2 regions of the Brevibacillus choshinensis genome follow, and region 2 is predicted to be linked to the other one. Evidence: riboswitches for the same ligand, from Rfam matches in the RefSeq annotation. Region 2 holds a riboswitch; the other holds the start of a gene.

Region 1 (3,420 bases), 940 kb from region 2:
GGAGAAGCGAACATCCTAAGACGAAAAAAATAAGAGCCCTGATCACCAGCTTCATCTGAATCCTCCCTGAAAAATGGTCGATTATTCCTTCTGAAAAACAAAACAGCCTTGCTCCGGTACTGTGTGGACGCAAGGCTGTTTTAGAATGGGGCCTGAAAGCCAGTGAAGATTAGATATTCAGCCCACGGATCTGCTGCTCGATTTTCTCAAAGCCGCCCGATACTTTGACGACCTCGTCTTTTTGCTCAGAGACGAGAAGCAGCACATCCTCCAGGCTTTCTTTGTTTTTGTCGGTGATGTCGGCATTCAGCTCGACTTTGGCTCCGACTTCCTGCATCATGCTGTTCACATGAACGATAAACTCCTGCAGGAATTTGGTTTTCTCAGCAAAGTCATGCATGTAGTTGTCGACGTTGGCGAACATCTCCTGAACTTCCAAGATGCCTTCGCTATTTTTCTCAAATGACACTTGAGATTCCGAAATCATATCCGAGACGCGCTTCATTTTTTCGCGAATGTTCATCAAGAGGGTCGCGATCGATTCCGAAGAGACCTTGGAGGATTCGGCAAGCTTGCGTACCTCATCCGCAACCACTGCGAAGCCTCGACCGTGTTCTCCGGCGCGGGACGCCTCGATGGTGGCATTCAGCGCGAGCAGATTGGTCTGCGCGGAAATTTCGGAGATGGTCTGAATGATTTTCTCGATGTTCTCCGTTTCTTTGTACAGCTCTTGGATCAGGCTGTTGGTGCCTTGGATATCCTTGATAAAGCGCTCAAAGTCACTTCCGATGTTTCCAATGCGCTTGCCGCTCTCTTGTGTCGCTTCCTTGGTGGATTCCACGTAATCATGCATCTCGGTCACAGAGCGAGTCATATCTTCCACTTGAACATTGGTCGATGCCATTTCATTGCGCAGCTCATTCGTATTGGCGGTTTGCACGCCGAACGATTTGAGAATGCCCTCCAGCGATGTGACGGTCTCAACTGCTCGGAGATTGACTCCATCTGTAACTTTGTTGAGGTTTTCCTGGTATTCCTGGACGGATGTCAACGAGTGATTGATCTGATCGAGTACGCGCTGCAAGGATTCCTTGGATTCGATCGCTTCGCGTTTTTGCGTTTCGCTATCCGCTTGCAGCCTGTTGTTGAAATGCGCGTGCATCATGCTGGTGACGGAAACGAAGCAGAATGGAAGCAGGTAGTACATCAGCTCAACCGGAGATGTCGCATGGAAAATCGCTTCGCCTTGGGTAAAGAAATAATAGGAAACAATCCCTAGTGTCGTGAGAATCGTCAGGATGTTAATGATTTTGTCTTGGTAGATTCCCATGACAGCCACAAAGAACATCATGGTCATGATGTTAACCATGTAGGGATCCAGGTGAACGATCACAAACATGAAGATCGCGATCACCACAAAATTGAAAAACTTCATGAACGGTGCAAATTTCTCTCGTAAGTTCGGGCGGTTGGAGAGATAAGTAAAGGGCGCCAGTACGACATACAAGATGCCCAGAACCGTCAAAACAAACCCGAGCGGAACGCCCACTATCAGATTGATGAGCTGAACGACCGTGATGATACTAGCAAAAACGATGACGACCCAGTTGTTCCTTCTTCGTAATAGATCCATATCAACGCATGACCTCGACTTTTCTTTGAGTAGATGCTGGTGTGTACCATGAATATTGCGGATTTTCTTTATTGGCGTAGACTTCTTTCAGGTGAAAGAGCGTCGGGATCGCTTCTGCGCCTTTATAGAAGATGTTATCCTTGACTTGCGTAGCACGGAGCTTGTATTTCTCGTTCATCGATCGAAAAAAAGTCGGATCCGCAATGCCGACTGCATGTGTATAGCCATGTTGTTCCGCGTAATCGATCATCAGGCAAATTCCTTTGCGACCGAGCTGCCCGCGATAAGAGGGGAGAACAGCCAGGCTGTCTACCTCCATAAGTTTCATATCGGATGTGATGACATCATCAAACAACGAATGGATGAACGCATTTGATTTCGAATAAGGAGTAAATTCAAAAGTGCCTCCAGCCTCTCCGTCCTCTGCCAGCAGCAGGTAAAGATCAGAACCATCCTTGGCGTACTCCATTTCGAATCCCATGGAACTCCATACGACTTCCTTGATTTGATGGAACAATGCCAAGTTCTCCGTAGAATCAACATGTTTGTACATTTTCCCACTCCACCATTTTTGTTTATCTCTCTATTTTTTTGTATGAGACTGCTTCCCCAGTTCGTAATTCGCCGTGTTTTCTCTTAAAATGCGCCCTCCCATCAAATAAACTAAAAAAAAAGAGTCATCCCAAGTACTGGAACAACCCAAGTCACCAACATCAAGGCATCTCTTTCGGATGTATGGCAACCCGGCTATCATAGTCAACGACTTTAGACCCGTGGTTTTGCGTCACCACCTTTAGATGGTTTTGCCCTTTTTCATCGAATTTCGAAAAATGTAAATTTATGTCGGATTATGTAAAATATTATAGTATTCTTGTTTAATTGTCAAGTTTTGGGTAGGTATAATTAACCATTTTCTATTCTCTTAAAACTATCGGCTAATTCCTTTTCCCACTTTACTAGAATGGCTTATTTTTTTCACCCGCTTCTTTCAATGCCTGTTCGACAAACTTGCTCTCCAAGACTTGCGACGTATCCAGCTTCTTTTTGATCGCGCCCACAGAGTAGAGGAAGTCAGCCTGCTCCTGATGGGCTTTGGCGAATTCAGGTGTGATCGGGGAGAGAATCGGGCTGGAATTTTGCAGGACCTTGCTGACGATCTCACGCTCGAGCTTCTTCGTCTTGACGAATTCATCCGTCACTTCGTCGAGATGGGAGACGTAGTATTGGCGAACCTCTTCATAGGTTTTGAGAAATAGCACCGTCAGTTCAGGATGCTCTGCCGTAAAGCCGGTACGCGCAATCAGAAAGCCGGGAGCAAAGATATGGAGATCCTCTCCGGTGACGAGAGATTTTGCCTGGGTCTGGACCAGGGCAGTGGTGACATACGGCTCCCAAGTCGACCAAGCATCGATGGCACCCGTATCGAGAGCGGGGCGTGCCTCGTCCGGCTGCAGGTGGATGATTTGCACATCCTCCGCTTTCAGGCCGGCACGATCCAATACCATGTACAGGAAGTTGTAAGCGCTGCTGCCTTTGGCGACGGCAATTTTTTTGCCCTTTAACTCCTTGATGTCAGTGATCGGACTGTTTTTGGGGATGACAATCGCGTTGTTGCGCTTTCCGTCACTGGTCACGGCGATCGCCTTGAAATCGACACCGCCTGTTTGGGCCGAGACAACGGGTGTGCCGCCTGTTGCTCCAAAATCGAGACGACCGGAAGCGATCGCTTCAAAATGGGGAGGGCCGCTCGCGAATTCATGCCATCTGACTTCAGCTCCCGCCTTGGC
Region 2 (3,420 bases):
ATGCATTTCGTCGACGGATGCGCTGACTTGCTCCGATCCCGCAGACATTTGTTCTGATGCCGCTGAAACCTCCAGGATGTGTCCAGCCACATTACGGGACGAATCGAGGATATGAGCGAAAATGTCGCGCACTTCTTCGATGAGCTGAATGCCTTCCTGCGCGTTTTGATTCCCCTCGTTCATTACTTCAACCGCATGGCGGGTATCCTGCTGGATTTCGCTAATCAGCTGGGCAATTTGGGATGCCGATGCTTCCGATTGATTGGCGAGGTTCTTCACTTCGCCTGCCACGACCGCAAAGCCACGCCCATGCTCGCCGGCGCGTGCCGCCTCGATGGAAGCGTTCAGCGCAAGCAAATTGATTTGCGATGTCAATTGACTGATGGTATCGAGGATTCCCTCAATTTCTTTGGAACGTCCATTGAGTCGCTCGATCGCTTCTGCAGCTTTGCTGGTGCCTTCTCCGATGCTGCCCATTTGTCTCACGGCCTGCTCTACGACCGCCGTACCTTGTTCTGCTTGCGAGGTTGCCTCACGTGCCGCTTCGGATACGTATGAAGAGGTCTCCGCAATTTTCACGATACCTACGGCCATATCGTTCATGGACAAAGCCACTTCTGAAGAGCTGTTAGCCTGTGCCTGTGACCCTTCGGAAATTTGAGCGATGGAGGCCCCAATTCGGTTGACGTTATCAGTCGCATGCTCAATACCTGCGGAAACTTCCTGTGTAAACCGCAGCACCTGGTCAGACGACAGCGATACTCCTTCAATCAAATCCTTCAGGTGCGAAACCGTCTGGTTAAAGTCACGCGACAATACGGCGATCTCGTCTTTCCCTTCCACTGTCACCGTTTCCGTCAAATTGCCTTGTGCCACGACGTTGACTGCATGATTCAGGCGCTGGATAGGCTTGACCAAACGGACGGCCAGGAAGTACACGAGCAAGATGCCGATGATGAGAACTGCCAGAGAAATGACCACCAGTTTGATGGACAGTTCATTTACCGGAGCATGCAGCTCGACTGTCGGAGCCGTAATGAATACGCCCCAGTTCATTTTCGTGCTGGCGAATGAAGCAAATTGCGCCATTTCATTCTGTTTGTATTGAATGATTCCATGGTTTCCTTGCTGGATCGCTTCAAATGCTGTCTGAAGCTCTGGAATATTGGTTTTCAATAGCGATTCCTTCAAGATCAAGTCGGCAGTGGGATGCCAGATGTACGTTCCCTTTTTGCTGACCAAAAAGGCATAGCCGCTTTGCCCGAATTTTTCCATGGAAACGGTCTTTTGAATTTCATTGATCGGAATCGTGGAACCGACATAGCCATACTGGCGATTGTCCTTCATCAACGGAACAATGACGGTCACGATGTTATTGCCTGTCCGCTGCGAGATCACAGGCTCAGAGACAATGATCTTCCCTTCCCCCTTGCCGGCTTCCTGAAAGTGAGGACGGTCAGAAGGATTGGTCTCTTCCCCTTTGAAGTTGATAACCTTTGTGCCACTTAAGTCATAGGAAAAGAAAAATGTCTCAAACTCTGGATTTTTCTTTTGGGCCTCTTGGATCAGCTTCAGGTCGTGATCAAAATTGTTATCGGATGAAATCATCTCTCCTATGGTTTCAACGATCCCAATTTTCTCTTGGAAGAAACTGTCGATTCGGATGGAAAGGTTACTCGCAGCCAGTTCAGCTTCCTTATCCAAGCTGGAAGCCAATAGCTTTGAGGAGCTCCAATAGCTGGCACCGCACACGGTACCGAGGCTGATGACCAGGAGCAGACACATGACGACAATCAACTTTCTCCTTAAGCTAGCTTTCATTCGTTTGGTCCTCCTATCCTTTTATTGCCAACAAAAAAAAGACTGCCATCCGACAGCCTCTTGCGCTTACGGTCTGGCAACCCGGCTATCTTAGCAGCTATATCTGTCTATACCGCCTTAGACCCGTGGCTTTGCGTCCCTGCCTTTCAACAGGTTTGCCTTTGTCATTTTTTGTCGTTTTAATGTGCTAAAAGCACTATATCATAATGTGGAAAATAATGGACCTATTTTTCATATTTTTTACAAAAAGACTGTTCATTTATTACACTCCATATTTATCCACTTTGTTTTACTTCCCATTTACACTCACAGATAAACCATTTATTTTAACGAAAAATAAACAAGCTGATTCCATCTCTTCCTAGGAATCAGCTTATCTCGTATATTCTCACTTACTTCAGTACGTAATCCGCCAGTACACTCTGAACCTCATAGATGTTCAGATTTTTGTTGAATTGCCTTTGCAGTGGCATCTGGCTGCCGGAAATGTAGATTTTGAGTTCCGCATCCAGGTCAAAGCTGCCCGCCGTTTCAATGCTGAAGTGGGTAATGCTTTTGTACGGGATGGAATGAAACTCCACCTTTTTTCCTGTCAGCCCCTGTTTGTCAATCAGAATCAATCGTTTATCCGTAAAGATAAAAAGATCCCGAATCAAGCGGTACGCTTTCTCAATCCGTTCATTTCGTCCGAGAATGTGGCCAAATTCATTCTGAGCCTCGGCGACACTGACCTCTGACGCATTCCCCATTAACCCGTCAAACAACCCCATCCCTTTTCCCCCGTTCCTTGGACATTTGCACATATGGGTAAATATACCATTTTTATGGCAACCTGCACACGCAGGCCTATGCAAAAAAAACCGGCCGAACTGGCCAGTTTATCACGTTGCTTTACCAATGCTGCGGAAAGATGCCTTGCTGCTGTTGCGGGTACATCCCTTGCTGCTGTTGTGGATACATCCCTTGTTGCTGTTGTGGAAACGTCCCTTGCGGCTGCTGTGGATACGTCCCCGGCGCAAACGGCGATCCCTGCCCAAATCCGGACTGTGGCGGAACTGGCGCTTGCTGATAGGGAAGCTGATAGCCGTATACCTGCGGCTGCTGGTTTGCAAGACCTTGGACTTGGCCTTGGTAGCAATTGACAGGGGGCCCGATGAAAGTCGACATCTGAATAGGAGAAATCGTGTCCCTCCACTGCGCCTCATTCAGGCAGTATGTGTGAGCCATGATATTGCTCGGCGTCAGGCGCAGGATATCCGATGCGAGAATAACCTCTGGTATCGGTGCGTTAAAAATAGCAATCAGATGGGTGTTGTCTTCGGTCGCTACTTCCCAATGCCACCAGCCTTGGGGGACGTTGGCTACTTGACCGGGTGTGACGCGGTAAGTCGAGACTTGATTCGTAAACGGATTAATGAATGAGACGTTCGCCGAACCGGAAGCACAGTACACCAGCTCTGCAGCATTTTGATGATAATGAGGCTCCACCACATTGCTCTGGCTCATAAAGATATCAAGCAGGGAGACATTGTCCAGTGAATTCAAGGTCTGCGTCGACAGCACATTGATGTAGTTTTGCTGGTCTTTGGTAAACAACCG

Evidence for each region. Region 2 has a riboswitch for cyclic di-GMP ahead of JNE38_RS29600 (methyl-accepting chemotaxis protein). Riboswitches for the same ligand answer to the same signal wherever they lie in the genome.
Region 1: it holds a riboswitch for cyclic di-GMP, as region 2 does, so the genes downstream of both, JNE38_RS25105 (GNAT family N-acetyltransferase) here and JNE38_RS29600 (methyl-accepting chemotaxis protein) in region 2, are expected to answer to the same signal.

The regions. Positions count from the first base shown of each region.
Region 1 is NZ_CP069127.1:5,018,616-5,022,035, reverse strand. Features, by position in the region: gene JNE38_RS25115 (YcdB/YcdC domain-containing protein) at 1-55, opposite strand, end outside; gene JNE38_RS25110 (methyl-accepting chemotaxis protein) at 170-1,633, opposite strand; gene JNE38_RS25105 (GNAT family N-acetyltransferase) at 1,635-2,186, opposite strand; cyclic di-GMP riboswitch class I at 2,368-2,451, opposite strand; gene JNE38_RS25100 (aliphatic sulfonate ABC transporter substrate-binding protein) at 2,590-3,420, opposite strand, start outside.
Region 2 is NZ_CP069127.1:5,961,501-5,964,920, forward strand. Features, by position in the region: gene JNE38_RS29600 (methyl-accepting chemotaxis protein) at 1-1,821, opposite strand, end outside; cyclic di-GMP riboswitch class I at 1,894-1,991, opposite strand; gene JNE38_RS29605 (PH domain-containing protein) at 2,214-2,591, opposite strand; gene JNE38_RS29610 (cupin domain-containing protein) at 2,713-3,420, opposite strand, start outside.